DNA from 3 places in the Kribbella yunnanensis genome. Region 1 is predicted to be linked to each of the others. Evidence: riboswitches for the same ligand, from Rfam matches in the RefSeq annotation. Region 1 holds a riboswitch; each other region holds the start of a gene.
The links. Region 1 has a riboswitch for glycine ahead of gcvP (aminomethyl-transferring glycine dehydrogenase). Riboswitches for the same ligand answer to the same signal wherever they lie in the genome.
Positions count from the first base shown of each region.

Region 2: it holds a riboswitch for glycine, as region 1 does, so the genes downstream of both, gcvT (glycine cleavage system aminomethyltransferase GcvT) here and gcvP (aminomethyl-transferring glycine dehydrogenase) in region 1, are expected to answer to the same signal.
Region 3: it holds a riboswitch for glycine, as region 1 does, so the genes downstream of both, ABD231_RS12750 (L-serine ammonia-lyase) here and gcvP (aminomethyl-transferring glycine dehydrogenase) in region 1, are expected to answer to the same signal.

Region 1 covers NZ_BAAANF010000018.1:186,514-192,185, reverse strand. The annotation lists gene gcvH (glycine cleavage system protein GcvH) at 1-251, shown strand, start outside; gene ABD231_RS28520 (zinc-ribbon and FHA domain-containing protein) at 372-902, shown strand; gene ftsR (transcriptional regulator FtsR) at 889-1,548, shown strand; gene ABD231_RS28510 (bifunctional nuclease family protein) at 1,572-2,063, shown strand; gene ABD231_RS28505 (MerR family transcriptional regulator) at 2,252-2,872, shown strand; glycine riboswitch at 2,894-2,984, shown strand; gene gcvP (aminomethyl-transferring glycine dehydrogenase) at 3,064-5,672, shown strand, end outside.
Region 2 covers NZ_BAAANF010000003.1:54,549-60,220, forward strand. The annotation lists gene ABD231_RS05115 (S8 family serine peptidase) at 1-871, shown strand, start outside; gene ABD231_RS05120 (hypothetical protein) at 875-2,128, opposite strand; glycine riboswitch at 2,211-2,305, shown strand; glycine riboswitch at 2,306-2,417, shown strand; gene gcvT (glycine cleavage system aminomethyltransferase GcvT) at 2,473-3,591, shown strand; gene gcvH (glycine cleavage system protein GcvH) at 3,591-3,965, shown strand; gene glyA (serine hydroxymethyltransferase) at 3,967-5,238, shown strand; gene ABD231_RS05140 (heparinase II/III domain-containing protein) at 5,365-5,672, shown strand, end outside.
Region 3 covers NZ_BAAANF010000008.1:260,433-266,104, forward strand. The annotation lists gene ABD231_RS12725 (hypothetical protein) at 117-263, shown strand; gene ABD231_RS12730 (DUF6879 family protein) at 260-811, shown strand; gene ABD231_RS12735 (helix-turn-helix domain-containing protein) at 808-1,674, shown strand; gene ABD231_RS12740 (alpha/beta fold hydrolase) at 1,679-3,118, opposite strand; gene ABD231_RS12745 (DUF3817 domain-containing protein) at 3,216-3,563, shown strand; glycine riboswitch at 3,729-3,820, shown strand; gene ABD231_RS12750 (L-serine ammonia-lyase) at 3,902-5,275, shown strand; gene ABD231_RS12755 (alpha/beta fold hydrolase) at 5,606-5,672, opposite strand, start outside.

The DNA of each region.
Region 1 (5,672 bases):
AGGTCGGCAGCGTGGTGCGCGCCGGCGACTCCTGTGGCGAGCTCGAGTCGACCAAGAGCGTCAGCGACCTGTTCGCCCCGGTGAACGGGACCGTGCGGGCCGTCAACGAGGCCCTGGCCGACCAGCCCGACCTGGTCAACACCGACCCGTACGGCGAGGGCTGGCTGCTCGACATCGAGGTCGACGACGACGCCGAGGTCGACGCCCTGATGGACGCCGAGACCTACCAGGGCCAGCTCGACCCGAGCTAGGGCGTCACTGATAGGTTTACCGGACCTCAACCGCTGATCGAGGGTTGGGGTCCGGGTCCACACTGTAACCACGGGGTCTACGACACAACGTCGCCTAACGGCGATCGGGAGGATCACAGCATGCCGTTCTGCAACCAGTGCGGGCACGAGAACTCCGAGGGCAGCCGCTTCTGCTCGCAGTGCGGAGCCATGCTCCCTGGGGCGGACCGGCCGGCCGCCGCGACGCCGACGCCGGGTGTCACCGACACCGCGATGCTGACGCCGATCAGCGCCGAGCCGGAGACCGAGCGCTTCGACCAGGGCGAGCCGCTGTCGGCCGACGACCAGGCCGCGGTCGGTGCACTGCCGGCCGGATCGGCGCTGCTGATCGTGCAGCGCGGCCCGAACGCGGGGTCGCGGTTCCTGCTCGACGTCGACGTGGTGACCGCGGGCCGGCACCCGGACAGCGACATCTTCCTGGACGACGTGACGGTGTCCCGCCGGCACGCCGAGTTCCGCCGCGACGCGTACGGCGTCAAGGTCCGCGACGTCGGCAGCCTGAACGGGACCTACGTGAACCGGGACCGGATCGACGAGGTCCAGCTGAACAACGGTGACGAGGTCCAGATCGGCAAGTACCGGCTGGTCTACTACGCCAGTGGCCAAGCCTGAGCTCTCGATCGGCGAGGTCCTGCAGATCCTGCAGGCCGAGTTCACCGATGTCACCATCTCCAAGATCAGGTTCCTCGAGGCCGAGGGGCTGGTGACACCGGCGCGCACCGCGTCGGGCTACCGCAAGTTCAGCGCGGGTGATGTGGAGCGGCTGCGCTACGTGCTGACCGCGCAACGTGACCAGTACCTGCCGCTGAAGGTCATCAAGGAGCACCTCGGTGCGATCGACCGCGGTCTGCGCCCGGCGGCCGGTGGACCGCCGATCGCCCCCAGTACGCCGGCCTCCGGGCCGGCCGCCGACGACTTCGGTGCCACCGGCACCGACCTGCGGCTGACCAAGGCGGAGCTCTGCGCAGCCGCCGGAGTCAGTACGGCGTTGCTCGCCGAGCTGGAGAGTCACGGCCTGATCGTGGCCGAGGGCAAGCATTACGGCGGCGACGCGATCGTCGTCGCCCAAGTCGCCGCCGAACTGGCGACGTACGGCATCGAACCCCGTCACCTGCGCCCGTTCCGCACCGCGGCCGACCGCGAGGTAGGACTGATCGAGCAGGTCACCGGCCCCCGCCGTACCGACCAAACCCAAGAGTTGGCAGCCCTCACTGTGCGGTTGCACACGGCACTGGTGAGATCCCGGCTGCCGCACTGACCACCGCGGAGTAGGCTGAAGGTGTGCGCGAAGTCGACGTAGTCGGAGTCCGGGTCGAGATGCCCTCGAGTCAGCCCATCGTGCTGCTCCGGGAGGTCGGCGGCGAGCGGTACCTGCCGATCTGGATCGGTGCGGCCGAGGCGAGTGCGATCGCTTTCGCCCAGCAGGGGATGGAGCCACCGCGGCCACTGACGCATGATCTGTTCGCGGAGACGATCCGGGTGCTCGGGCACACGCTCAGTCAGGTCCGGATCGTGAACCTGACCGACGGGGTGTTCGAGGCGATCCTGGTCTTCGACGACAAGACCGAGATCTCGGCCCGCCCGTCGGACTCGATCGCGATCGCGCTGCGCACCGGTACGCCGGTGTTCTGCACCGAGGAGATCCTCGCCGAGGCCGGGATCCCGGTCCCGGAGAGTGAGACCGAGGCCGACGAGGTGCAGGAGGAAGAGGAGGTCGAGCGCTTCCGCGAGTTCCTCGACCAGGTCACCCCGGAAGACTTCGACAAGAGCTGAGCCCAAAGACTGGAGGCTGAGCCTCAAGACCGGGAAGGTAACGATTCGTCTGGGAGTCGCGACACGCTAGCCGCTCGGAGCGGTTGTCGTTGACCCTCCCAGGTCGGCGGCTTACCGTGAAGGAGTCGTGGGGAACTGTTACTCCACGGAGATGGCTCGTTCCAGTCGGTATCCAGGGAGGCTCAGGCGTGACACGCACCGGCGACACGGATCTGACGGCGCAGTCGACGTCCGAAGCACGCGCCGAGGCGGCCGCCACTGCCGGCGTTCAGGGTCTGCTGTTCGACGACGATCTGCGGCCGATGCCGGAGGATGTCGGGTTCCGTGGGCCGACGGCCTGCGCCGCGGCCGGGATCACCTACCGCCAGCTCGACTACTGGGCGCGGACCGGCCTGGTCTCCCCGTCGGTGCGCCCGGCGACCGGCTCCGGCACCCAGCGGTTGTACGGTTTCCGTGACGTTCTGTTGCTGAAGGTGATCAAGCGGCTGCTCGACGCCGGGATCTCGCTGCAGCAGATCCGGACCGCGATCGCCCACCTGAGCAAGCGCGGGATCGACGACCTGACCCAGATCACGCTGATGAGTGACGGCGCGTCGGTCTACATGTGCACCTCACCGGACGAGGTCATCGACCTACTGGCCGGTGGCCAGGGAGTCTTCGGGATCGCCCTCGGCGGTGTCTGGCGCGAGGTCGAGGGTTCACTGTCCGAGCTGCCCACCGAGCGTGCCGACGGTCACGGCGAGGGCGAGGACGAGTCCCACGCCAGCGACGAGCTGGCTGCCCGCCGCCGGGCCCGCGCAGCCGGCTGAGGTACTCTGCTCTGTAGCTGTTCACCGCACTCGGGAGAGACCCGTTCACACCGGGCGCCGAAGGGGCAATTCCTCCCCGGAACCTCTCAGGCCCATGGACCGGGTGCGTCAGGCAACTCTGAAGCGTGCACTCGTGCGTGACAGAGGGGGAGGCCACCCGGAAGCTACTGCAAGCAACGGAGCCTCTTTCGATGACCGAAATCTCTGCAATCTTCGCCGACCGGCACATCGGGCCCCGCCCCGACGAGGTCGCGCGGATGGTCGAACTGCTCGGGTACGCCGACGTCGACGCGCTCGCGGATGCCGCCGTACCGGCCTCGATCCGGTCGACCGAACCGCTGCGCCTCCCGGAGCCGGCCTCCGAGGTCGACGCGCTGACGGAGTTGCGCCAGCTCGCGGCCCGCAACAACGTCGCGACCTCGATGATCGGGCAGGGCTACTACGGCACCTTCACGCCGTCGGTGATCGTCCGCCGCCTGGTCGAGAACCCGGCCTGGTACACGGCCTACACGCCGTACCAGCCGGAGATCTCGCAGGGCCGGCTCGAGGCGCTCCTGAACTTCCAGACCGTCGTCTCGGACCTGACCGGTCTCCCGACCGCCAACGCGTCGCTGCTCGACGAGGGCACCGCGGCCGCCGAGGCGATGACGCTCGCGCACCGCTCCAACCGCAAGAGCAAGTCGAACCGCTTCCTGGTCGACTCCGACTGCTTCGCACAGACGATCGCGGTCGTCGAGACCCGCGCCGAGGCACTCGGCATCGAGGTCGTCGTCGCCGACACCATCGACGGTCTGCCCGAGGGCGACTTCTTCGGCTTCCTGGTGCAGTACCCGGGTTCCGGCGGCGCTGTCCGTGACCTCAAGCCGCTGATCGCCGCCGCACACGAGCGCGAGACGCTGGTCGCGGTCGCTTCCGACCTGCTCGCCCTGACGTTGCTCGAGGCACCGGGGGAGGCCGGCGCCGACATCGTCATCGGCTCTTCGCAGCGCTTCGGCGTACCGCTCTTCTACGGCGGTCCGCACGCCGGCTTCATGTCGGTCCGCGCCGGTCTCGAGCGGTCGCTGCCCGGTCGGCTGGTCGGTGTCTCGGTCGACGCCGACGGTGCCCCGGCGTACCGGCTCGCGCTGCAGACGCGTGAGCAGCACATCCGTCGCGAGAAGGCGACCTCCAACATCTGTACGGCGCAGGTCCTGCTGGCCGTCGTTGCGTCCATGTACGCCGTCTACCACGGACCGGATGGGCTGCAGGCGATCGCCGGTCGCGTGCACGGTTTCGCGGGCAAGCTGGCCGCGTCGCTGCGTGCCGGTGGTGTCGAGGTCGTGCACGGCGACTTCTTCGACACCGTGCTGGCGCGTGTCCCCGGTGCCGCTGCGGACGTCGTTGACGCCGCCCGGCAGAACGGCATCTGGCTGCGCCAGGTCGACGCCGACCACGTCGGCATCTCGTGCGACGAGAAGACCGATGTCGCCGCGCTGACCCGGGTCTGCCAGTCCTTCGGCGTCCAGTACGACGACACGCTGGCCGCGCCCGAGATCGCCGTACCGCGGACGTCGGAGTACCTGACGCACCCGGTCTTCAACACGCACAAGTCCGAGACGTCGATGCTGCGCTACCTGCGCAAGCTGTCCGACAAGGACTACGCGCTCGACCGCGGCATGATCCCGCTCGGCTCGTGCACGATGAAGCTGAACGCGACCACCGAGATGGAGGCGGTCACCTGGCCCGAGTTCGCCGATATGCACCCGCTGGCGCCGATCGAGGACGCCGCCGGGTACGTGAAGCTGATCGGTCAGCTGGAGCGCTGGCTGGCCGAGGTCACCGGGTACGCGAAGGTGTCCATCCAGCCGAACGCGGGTTCGCAGGGTGAGCTCGCCGGACTGCTGGCGATCCGCGGCTACCACCGGGCCCAGGGCAACGAAGACCGCAACGTCTGCCTGATCCCCGCGTCCGCGCACGGCACCAACGCGGCGTCGGCCGTGATGGCCGGGATGAAGGTTGTTGTTGTCAAGGGCAACGATGACGGCACGATCGACCTGGACGACCTGCGGGCCAAGGCTTCCGAGCACGCCGAGAAGCTGGCCGCGATCATGATCACCTACCCGTCCACCCACGGGGTGTACGAGGAGAGCGTCACCGAGGTCTGCCGGATCGTGCACGAGGCCGGCGGTCAGGTGTACGTCGACGGTGCGAACCTGAACGCGCTGCTGGGTCTCGCGAAGCCCGGCCAGTTCGGCGGCGATGTCAGTCACCTGAACCTGCACAAGACCTTCTGCATCCCGCACGGCGGTGGCGGCCCGGGCGTCGGCCCGGTCGCAGTCGCCGCGCACCTCGCGCCGTACCTGCCGAACCACCCGCTCCTCGACCAGGCCGGGCCCGAGTCCGGTGTCGGTCCGATCAGCGCGGCGCCGTTCGGCTCGGCCGGTGTGCTGGCGATCTCGTGGGCCTACATCCGGATGATGGGCGGCGAAGGCCTGACCGCGGCCACGAAGGCCGCCGTACTGACCGCGAACTACGTCGCCAAGCGCCTCGAGGGCGCCTTCCCGGTCCTCTACACCGGCGAGAACGGTCTGGTTGCCCACGAGTGCATCCTCGACCTGCGCCCGATGACCAAGGAAACCGGCATCACCGTCGACGACGTCGCCAAGCGCCTGGTCGACTACGGCTTCCACGCCCCGACCATGTCCTTCCCGGTCGCCGGCACCCTGATGGTCGAGCCCACCGAATCCGAAGACCTCGTCGAGCTCGACCGCTTCTGCGACGCGATGATCGCCATCCGCCACGAGATCGACCGAGTAGCCGC
Region 2 (5,672 bases), on a different contig from region 1:
GCCGCTTGGCGAGGCGCACGGTCTGCGGCCGCTCCCCCTCGCGATCGGTCCGTTCCAGCGGACCGCTTACGTGACGCCGGGCGCATGGGAGCAGCGCGTCGACATCGGTTCGGCGGATTCCGGCAGCCGGGGCCGCGCGGCGGCATACCGTTATCGGACGGGCGAGCGCCGTACGGTCGCCTGGGGTGGACCGGTCGCGACCTCGGGGTTGCCGTCGGCAACTACGACTTGGCCGTCAGACATCGGTGTGCAGAGGACTGGCAAGAATCTGGTGATCGGGCTTGCGCCGTTCGTCGCGGGTGGGGCGCAGTACGAGGAGCCGGACGGCTTGTCCACCGGCACCTACGCGCTATCGCTGAAACGCGACGGGAAGGTCCTGGTCGAGGCGGAGGAACTGCTGATCAACGGGCCAGTGCCTGATGCCCCCGGCAACTATCAGCTCGCACTGGACGTGCAGCGGAGCGAGCCGTGGTGGAAGTACTCCACGCAGATCCGCAGCACGTGGGACTTCCGCTCCCGGGCTGGTGCGGCTGAGACGATGCCGCTGATCCTCGCCGACCTCGGCTTGCCGCAGGCAACCAACCTGAACCAGGCCCGCGTCGGTACGGCGACGCCGCTCACCGTGTCGTTGCGCCACCAGACCGGCGCTCCGACCGCGTCGTACAAGAGTGTGAAGCTGCTGATGTCGTACGACGGCCGCAGCTGGAAGCCGGTGCCGTTGTCCAAGAAGTCGGCGACGCTGTACACGGCCAGCGTCAACCACCCGGCCGCCCGAGCAGGCGGCACGGTCGATCTGAAGCTGGACGTCACCGACGCGGCAGGTGGGCGCCTTCAGCAACAAGTCACCAAGGCGTATGGTCTGACTAAGTAGGGCCTAGGCCTGCGGGTATGGCGAGTCCTGCAGGCCTAGGTTCTTCCACACGAAGCGCGGGACCCGGGCCAGGAAGTCCCGGAGGAAATAGGAGCACCGGGCAATCGTCTGGTGGTCGTGCCGGCCGGCCTCGAACCAGGCCCAGTTGCCGACCACCTGGAACGACGCCGGTTTGACTGCCATCAGGAACTCCATCTGGCGCGGGTGAATGACGTCGTACGCGAACTTCTGGTCCCGGGCGTGGATCGCGAACTCCTCGTTGAAGGCTTCGCTCTCGAAACTGATCCCGGACCCGAACCCGCGCCGGCTGACCTGCAGCCAGGGCATCCCTACCGGCAGCTCGAAGCCGAGAATCGGCTCACTGTGGTTCTCGGTCACCGTGCGTGTGGTCGTCCGGCCCTCGGAGTCGGTGGAGCTCTCGGTGCGGGTGGTCTTCCAGTGGTGGGTGAAGGCGACGAACGGCGGCCCGTCGCCGTCCCGGCCGCGGATCACCTCGCTCGTGCTGTGATCGTGTCCGCTCTGCGTCACCGGCGTGCTGTGCAGCAGGCTGTCGTCCTGGCCGATCCAGTACCAGTCCGGGTGCTGGTAGAAGCTCAGCCGCGGTTCCTTCGGCGGCTGGATCCAGCGGTCCAGCGGCAGCGCGTCGATGGCTGCCGCGAGCAAGGCCACCTGGTCCAGCCACGGCGCCAGCAGCTCGGGATCCTTGCGCGGCGGATCGAGGATGACGAGCTGGTCGCCATCGATGCTGAGATTCACGCCCGGCTGTCCACCCGCCAGCGTGAGCAAGGCGGTACACAGCTGACCGCTGAGCACCTCGGTAGCGAACGCCGGGTCCTGGACGCCAACCGCCCAGCCCGCGCCCAGCTGCGGTGGCACCGGCACCATCGTCGCGGCCACGCCGGACCGCGGCACGGTCTGCCCACCCGTGATCCACAACTCCGGCAGCCGGCGTGACAACGTCACCATGCCGACCCAGCCCTTCCAGTACTCACTGCCGTACTCGATCACCTGAAACGGCCGCCCGGCGGTGGTCAGGCCGGTGATCTGGTCGTCCGGATTCCGCGTGAACCCCATCCCGAACGGCGGATTGGACAGCCGCGCCACCGAGTCGAACACCGGGCTGCCCACGAACGTCCAGCCGCGATCCCGCAATGACTTGACATACCGCTGCCGCCGGACGAACAGCCCCACGCCGACCGCCGTACCGGCCAGCAGCAGCACAATCAGGATCAGGCTGAAGATCTGGTTCCCGGTCATGGAGTCGAGCCAATCACATCGGCGGGTCCCGGAGCGGTCAGCTGCTGCTAGAGTCGGCGGCTCAACTGCATATCGCGCCGTTCGAATCGGGGCGGGAGAGTCCGGGCTCACCATGACCCGGCGCCGAAGGAGCAAATCTCCCCAGAATCTCTCAGGCCCACTGACCGTTCCGATGAGGCGAACTCTGGAAAGCCGGGCCCCCGCGTAGCTGCGAGGACACCCGCACCCACGGTGCAAACCGCCTCACCCGGCGGTGAAGCTCTCAGGTACAGATGACAGAGCGGGGAGGTCACCCAGCAGTGGCACCGCATTTCGCGGTGCCTGACCGAGGGAGCCTCCCACTCATGACACGCGCGACTCCGTTGCAGGCTGAGCACCAGCAGCTCGGTGCATCTTTTACCGATTTCGCCGGCTGGAACATGCCGGTGCGCTACACCTCCGATATCGCCGAACACACGGCTGTCCGGACCACGGCCGGGTTGTTCGACCTGTCGCACATGGGCGAGCTCGAGGTGATCGGCGCCTGCGCGGCCCGGGCACTCGACCACAGCCTGGTCGGGCGCCCGTCGAAGATCGGTATCGGCCGGGCGCGGTACTCGATGCTGTGCGCCGAGGACGGCGGCATCATCGACGACCTGGTCGTCTACCGGCTGGCCGAGGACCACTTCCTGATCGTCGCCAACGCGAGCAACACCGACGTCGTCCGCGACGAGCTCAAGCAGCGGATCGCCGCCTCAAAAAACGGGCACAGTTCCACCGAACTCCGGGACACCACCGAGGACTGGGCGCTGATCGCGGTTCAGGGGCCGGTCGCCGTACAGATCGTGGGCGAGCTGTCGGATGCCGACCTGGACGACCTCAAGTACTACGCGATCACCGAAACCACGCTTGCCGGAAGCAACATCTTGCTCGCGCGGACCGGGTACACCGGTGAGGACGGTTTCGAGATCTACTGCCGCCCGGCCGAGGCTCCGCAGATCTGGGCCGAGCTGCTGCGGGTCGGAACGCCGTACGAGCTGAAGCCGTGCGGTTTGGCCTGCCGGGACACCTTGCGGCTCGAAGCCGGAATGCCGTTGTATGGCAACGAACTCAGCCGCGAGCTGACGCCGTTCGAGGCCGGGCTCGGGCGGGTCGTTGCGTTCAGCAAGGAAGAGGACTTCGTCGGTCGCGAGGCACTCGCCCGCCGCCGCGACGAAGGCGCCCAGCGGGTGCTCGTCGGGCTGACTTCATCAGGCCGCCGCTCACCGCGCAGCGGGTACGCCGTACTGGATCCGGCCACCGGCCGTGAGATCGGCGCCGTGACGAGCGGCGCACCGTCGCCGACGCTCGGTCACCCCATCGCGATGGCCTATGTCGACAGCGCCTTCGAGGAGCCGGGCACCCGCCTGCAGGTCGACATCCGCGGCACCCACGACGACGTACTCGTCGTCCCCCTCCCCTTCTACCGCCGCCAGGAGTCCTGATGTCTGTTCCTTCTGAACTGAACTACACCGAAGACCACGAGTGGGTCGCTCTGGAGGGCGACATCGCGACCGTAGGCATCACCGCCTTCGCGGGTGAGGCCCTGGGTGACGTCGTGTACGTCGACCTGCCGGCCGTCGGCAGCACCATTCTGACCGGTGACGCGTGCGGCGAGATCGAGTCGACCAAGTCGGTGAGCGACCTGTTCGCGCCGGTCGACGGCGAGGTCGTCGAACTCAACGAGGCGGTCGTCGCCGATCCCGGTCTGCTGAACACCGATCCGTACCAGGCCGGCTGGCTCCTTCGGATCAAGGTCAGCGGGCCCACCAAGCTGCTGGACGCGGCGGCCTACGAGGCACTGATCGGAGGTGAGTGAGATGAGCACCCTCGATCAGAGTCTGGCCGAGTTCGACCCCGAGATCCACGCTGCGGTCACGGCCGAGCTCGGGCGTCAGCGCGACACCCTCGAACTCATCGCCAGCGAGAACTTCGCCCCGCTCGCGGTCATGGAAGCGCAGGGTTCCGTCCTCACCAACAAGTACGCCGAGGGCTACCCCGGCCGCCGGTATTACGGCGGCTGCGAGCACGTCGACGTGGTCGAGCAGCTGGCCATCGACCGGGTGAAGGCGCTGTTCGGTGCCGACTTCGCCAACGTTCAGCCGCACTCCGGCGCCCAGGCGAACGCGGCCGCCATGTTCGCGCTGCTCGATCCGGGTGACACGATCCTCGGTCTCGACCTCGCGCACGGCGGTCACCTCACCCACGGCATGCGCCTCAACTTCAGCGGCAAGCTGTACGACGTCGTCGCGTACCACGTCCGTGACACCGACTTCGTGGTCGACATGGCCGAGGTCGAGCGACTCGCCCTCGAGCATCGGCCGAAGCTGATCGTGGCGGGCTGGTCGGCGTACCCGCTGCACCTCGACTTCGCCGAGTTCCGGCGGATCGCCGATCTGGTCGGCGCGTATCTGATGGTCGACATGGCGCATTTCGCCGGTTTGGTTGCCGCGGGGCTGCACCCAAACCCGGTCCCCCACGCCGACGTCGTCACCACGACGACCCACAAGACCCTCGGCGGTCCGCGGGGTGGTGTCATCCTCACCAACCGCGCCGACCTGGCGAAGAAGTTCAACTCTGCGGTCTTCCCCGGACAACAGGGCGGTCCGCTGGAACACGTGATCGCGGCCAAGGCCGTGGGCTTCAAGCTGGCGGCATCCGACGAGTTCCGCGACCGGCAACGCCGTACCCTCGACGGCGCGCAGGCGATCGCCTCGCGGCTGTCGGCCGATGACGTCCGCGCGGCCGGGATCTCGGTGCTCACCGGCGGCACCCAGGTGCACCTGGTGCTGGTCGATCTGCGGAACTCCGAGCTCGACGGGCAGCAGGCCGAAGACCGGTTGCACTCGGTCGGCCTCACCGTGAACCGGAACGCCGTACCGTTCGACCCGCGGCCGCCGATGATCTCCTCCGGGCTGCGCATCGGTACGCCGGCCCTCGCCGCCCGCGGTTTCGGTCCGGCCGAGTTCGCGGAGGTCGCGGACATCATCGCGACCGCACTCGTCCACCCGGCCGACGAATCCGTGCTCGATGGTTTGCGCGATCGGGTCGGCCTGCTCACCGCGAAGTTCCCGCTGTACCCGGCGCTCTGAGCGCTTAACGAAAGACCTGGCTCCGCTTCGGTGCTTCATGCAACGGTTCGCCCTGCCTCGGGCGTTATCGCCTATATAGGGTCCTGACCGGAAGTACCGGAGCCGGGCCGGGGGCTGGTGTGTGGGGTGGGCGAACACAAGGGTGAGCTGCGCCGAAAACTGGGCAACACCGTCGCGTTGGTCGCGGTGTGTGCGCTGATCTGCGGGATCGCGTTCACGGGGGCGATTGTCCTCTTGATGCCAAGTGAGAAAGGACATATCGCTCCGGTCGGCACCACGCGGCCGACTGCCCCGGTCAGCCAACCGGTCGCCGCGCCGGTCCCGGCCGCGCCCCGAACCACACCGGCGACCAAGGGTTACGCCTGTCCTGGTTACAGCGGTCTGCAGCAGAAGATCCCGCTGAAGCTGGTGCTCGAGGACACGTTTGCGTGGGG
Region 3 (5,672 bases), on a different contig from region 1:
CGATGGTGAAGACTGACTCATTTCGAATCAGTGGAGGCGATATGCGACTCATCCATCGTTCGGGCCCTTGCGAGAACGGTCCTTGCCCCAATGTGTTCGACACTGATGAAGGGGAAATGGTCGCCGTCCAGGGTGCTCAGCTCCTCGATCCGGATGCGCTGGCACAGCTCAGTCAGATGCCGGCCCACGAGACCGTCGTGCTGGTGCCGCGGGCGTTGCTGATCGACTACGCGAGGAAGGTCCAGAGCGGAGTCGTGGCGTGAACTTCGACGAGTTCGACTCGTACTTCGATCGGTTCACCCAGGATGTCTTCCGGCTCGAGAACTTGCAGCACTACGCGATCTCTGCGGAGGACGAACGCGTGCGAGCTTTCCGGGAGGGCACGGCGCGCCCGGAACGGTCGGTGCGTACCGAGCCCTGGCTGGCGCGCATCGCTGCCACGACCGTCGCCGGCAAGAGCTGGGCCCGAGTCCATGTCGTCGACCATCCGTTGTCGGAATACCTGCGCTACGAACTTGTCGGGTACGTCGAGTCGCAGGCGGCCGGGGAGCAGATCCGGATCGCGGATCGGGCGACAGATTCGTCGTTGTCCACGCTCGGCGAGGACTTCTGGCTGTTCGACAGCGAGTCGCCGGACGCGTACGCCGTACTGATGCACTATGACGAGGCAGGTCACTTCGTCGGCTTCGAGCACACTGATGATCCGGCCGTTCTGAAGAGGTGCCGCGACGAGCGTGCGGTCGTGTTGCGGCATTCAGTCGGTCTGAACACCTATCTGGCAGCACGGAAGGCAGACGTCGTACCGGAGTGAGTGATCACAACCAGACCCCGCGAACTCCCAGGCAAGGCCTGGGAGTTGAACTGCGACGGCTGCGCACGCTGGCCGGTCTGAGTGGGCGCCAGATTGCTCTCCGTACGGGGCTGAGTCAGTCCAGGGTGAGCCGGATCGAGCGCGGCGATGCGCTCGCCTCAGTTCCTGAGCTGACTCGGTGGCTGGAGCAGGCCGGTGCCATCGACCGACTCGAGCAGATGGTTGCTGCCACCGAGGCGGCACTGAACGAGGCCGACAGTTGGCACGAGTTCATGCGGGCGGACAGCTTCGCGGACATGCAGGAGACAGTCCGCGAACGGGAAGCTGTCGCGAGAACTCAGCGATCCTTCCTGCCGACCTTGGTGCCAGGGCTGCTGCAGACGGCCGAATACGCTCGTCTCGTCTTCATCGCCTCAGATCTCACTGGCGGACAGGACTATGCCGCGGCTGTTCAACGACGGATCGACCGGCAGCAGATTCTGTATGAGCAGGGGCACTCGTTCGAATTCATCCTCACCGAGGCGGCGTTGCGCTGGCGTCCCGGGCCGAAGCAGGTCCTCATCGCCCAACTCGACCGGATCGCCAGCCTTGCCACCCTCAGCAATGTCTCCATCGGCATCATCCCCATGGACGTCGAGACCCAGGCGATTCCGTGGCACGGCTTCACGCTGAACGAAGACGTCGATGACGAGAACCCGTACGTTCAGGTCGAGACGATCCACGCCTACCTGACTGTCAGTCGGCCCGACGACGTCGAGCTGTATCGCAGGCAGTTCGCCGTACTGAAGAAGGCGGCTCGCACCGGACAGCAGTTCTCCGATTTCCTCAACAACCTTCGGAGCGAGCTGCTGTCCGGCGACTGATCCACTACCCAACCGGCGGTACGGCGGCGCACGTCGTACCGGGCTTGGGGATGTTGCGGTTGATCAGGTAGTTGTCGATGGTGTCGGTCATGCACGGGCTCTTGTTGTAGCTGCCGTGGCCCCAGCCTTCGTAGGTCAGCAGGACGCCGTCGCGGCCTAGCTGGCGTTGGACGTTCTGTGCCATCGAGTACGCCGTGGCCGGGTCGTGGCGGGCGTTGGAGAGCAGGATCGGCGTCTTCAGGTGGTCGACGTCGAGGCGGTGTTGCGGGTTGTTCGCCTTGGGTGCGCCCAGGCAGAGCGAGATGGCCATGAACTGACCGGGGTACGGCATGTCCGGGTTGTTGCGAGCGAGCCGCGCCAGCAGGCCGGCGTACTCGGGGTAGGTACCGACGCGCAGGTCCCAGTCTTGGCAGAACGGGACGAGGGTGTTGGCGACGAGTTCCGTGGTCGGCGGGGGCGGGGTGGGGATGACGCCCTTCTGGAGGGTGGTGGCGAGTGCGCTCCACTGCGGGCCGTAGAGCATCCGGAACACCGCGAACGAGGCCATGAACGGGTTGTCCGATTGCTTCCGGAGCTCGGCCCAGCGGGCGCGGACGTCCTGGCCGTGCAGGGCGCACGTCGTCGTGCGGTCGCACCAGTCGACGAATTCGTCGAACGAGTCCTGGACAGACGCGGCCTGCGGATCGAGGAACTGGCGGGGCGTCGCGAGACTGTGGTCGAGCACGCTCTCCAGGACCATCGCACGCACGCGCTGCGGGTAAGTCTCGGCGTACTGCGCTCCGAGCGGGGTGCCGTATGAGCTGCCGTGGAAGGTGATCTGCCGCTCACCGAGTGCCCGGCGAATCGCGTCGACGTCGCGGACGGTCTGCCAGGTGTCGACGTGGTCGTAGAGCGGGCCGGTGTGCTTGCGGCAATCGTCGGCGAGTCGGCGGTTGTAGTCGATCAGCGCGTCGAACTCGGCCTGGTCGCGGACGAGCGGTGACGGCATCGCGGCGTACAGGCTGCTCGTGCACTTGATCGGGTTGCTGCGCGCGATCCCGCGCGGATCGAAGCTGACGATGTCGAAGCGGTCCTGCAGTTCCGGGCTGAACCGGCTGATCCCGGTCTTGATCCGGTCGATGCCGGAGTCACCCGGGCCGCCCGGACCGAACACCAGTACGCCGACGCGCTCGGCCGGCTGTTTCGCCGTCCGGCGGGCGATCTCGAGGTTGAAGGTCGGGCCGCTCGGGTTCCGCCAGTCGACGGGGAGCTTCAAGGTGGCGCACTGCGAGCCTTGCACCACTGCCGGATCGTCCTTGCCTTCCGGCTTGCAGTCGGTCCACTGCGGTGCGGCCGAGGCCGAGGCCGGGGCGGCCGAGGCGGGGAGTGCGGCGAGGCTTGCCGCGGTGACTGTCAGGACCACACCCCACGCGGTGATCCTGAGCAGCGTTCTGGGGTTCTTCATCTCCCCGATCCTTCGGTAACCGCTTGCTCCGCACATCGGGGAGCAGCCCCTAGACCACCCCGGGCCGGGCTTGGGGGACTTGTTAGGGTCGGGCGCGATGACACACTCACGGTGGTTCCGGGCAGTGGCGATCGCCGAGGCGATCTCGTGGACCGGCCTGTTGATCGGCATGCTGTTCAAGTACGTGCTGTCCGACAACGAGATCGGGGTGAAGATCTTCGGCCCGATCCACGGCGGCATCTTCGTCGCGTACGTCGTGACCGTGCTGCTCGTCCGCGGTCCACTGCGCTGGTCGTGGCCGGTCACCCTGGCCGCGCTGGCCGCGAGTGTTCCGCCGCTGTTCACCTGGTTCTTCGAGATCTGGGCAGTGCGGACCGGCCGGATTGACGGCAGCCAGCAGGCCGCCGTACCGTCGCGTCCGGAAGCTAACTCAACAGCCGCATGAACCCGTGCGGGAGAGACCCGGGCTTAGGGCATCTCTCCCAATCCCACACCTACTGCGCTGCACTCGGCACGGCACCTCGCCGCACGGGTGCAAAGGGCAAGATGCGCCGCATCTAGCCCTTCGCCCCCGCGCACCGATGCACCGCACCGAGCACATGCTCGCTACGGCGTGGGATTGGGAGAGATACCCACTGACCCGGGCGCCGTAGGAGCAACTCTCCCCAAGAATCTCTCAGGCACCTTCACCGCACGGGCGAGGCACCTCTGAAGGACAGCAGTCCAACAGAGCGGGGAGGACACCACTCTCGGTCAACGACGACCGGAAGGGACCTCCGCATCATGGCGATCAGTGTCTTCGACCTGTTCAGTATCGGGATCGGCCCGTCGAGCTCACATACCGTGGGACCGATGCGCGCGGCCCGCACGTTCGTGCTCGGCCTGCAGGACGCCGGTCTGTTGACCGCGACGACCCGGGTCGAATCGCAGCTGTTCGGCTCGCTCGGTGCGACCGGGCACGGCCACGGCAGTAACAAGGCGGTGCTGCTCGGCCTCGAGGGTGAAGACCCCGAGACCGTTGCCACGCACTCCGTCGACGCCCGGGTCGAGACGATCCGCGAGCTCGGCCGGCTGCGGCTGGCCGGGACTCATCAGATCGCGTTCGACGAGAACACCGACCTGATCATGCATCGCCGCAAAGCCCTTCCGTACCACCCGAACGGGATGACCTTCCTGGCTCGCGGGGCGGACGGCGCCGTACTGCGGGAGCGCACGTACTACTCGGTCGGCGGCGGTTTCGTGGTCGACGAGAACGCCGCGGCCGGCGACCGGATCGTGCCGGACAGCACGGTGCTGAAGTACCCGTTCCTGACCGGTGCCGAGTTGCTGGACCGTTGCCGCGAGTCCGGGTTGTCGATCGGCGATGTCATGCTCGCGAACGAGCTGGCGTGGCGGACCGAGGACGAGATCCACAGCGGCCTGCTCAAGATCTGGCAGGTCATGCAGGACTGCGTCAAGGAGGGCTGCGAGACCGAGGGTGTCCTGCCCGGCGGGCTGAAGGTCCCGCGCCGCGCGCACGCCCTGCACGACAAGCTCACCCGCGACCCGTGGTCGGTCGACCCGCTGAAGGTGATGGACTGGGTCAATCTCTTCGCCCTCGCCGTCAACGAACAGAACGCCTCCGGCGGCCGCATCGTCACCGCCCCGACAAATGGTGCCGCGGGCATCATTCCCGCCGTACTGCACTACTACCGGCGGTTCATCCCCGGCGCGAACGACGATGGCGCCGTACGGTTCCTGCTGGTCGCTGCGGCGATCGGCGTTCTGTACAAGGAGAACGCGTCGATCTCCGGCGCCGAGGTCGGCTGCCAAGGCGAAGTCGGCTCAGCCTGCTCAATGGCCGCAGCCGGCCTGTGCGAACTCCTCGGCGGCACTCCCGAACAGGTCGAGAACGCAGCCGAGATCGCCATGGAACACAACCTGGGCCTGACCTGCGACCCGGTCGGCGGCCTCGTCCAGATCCCCTGCATCGAACGCAACGCTATGGCCGCGGTGAAGGCGATCAACGCCGCCCGGATGGCCATGCACGGCGATGGCGTCCACGTAGTCACCCTCGACAAGGTCATCAAAACCATGCGCGAAACCGGCGCCGACATGAAGATCAAGTACAAGGAGACCTCCCGTGGCGGCCTAGCCGTCAACGTCATCGAATGCTGAGCATCCTCCTAAGCACAGGACGTATACCGCAATCAGACGTCGCCACCACGCTGGCCGTCAGCAGTCCGGGGGCCCAGCAGACGTATACGTCCTGTCCGACGGAGGATCCACCCAGCCGACGGGGATGCCCGGCTCCTCCGCGAGGGTATTCGGCTGGCTGCGATGAACAGCCGGGTCTGGGACGAGCCACTCGACTGGCCGACCTTCGACCGTGCTGATCTCTGAAACGGCCCGAGCGACAGGACGTAGGTGGGTACGTAGAGTTCTCCGCACGCCTGAGCCGAGCAGAGACGATGCCGATTTGGCGGATACCTCCTGTTGTTGTGGAGATCAGGCCTGGGTGGTTTCCAAGATCGTGTTGGCGACCAAGGTTGGGGCGTCGTTCATGGGGACGTGG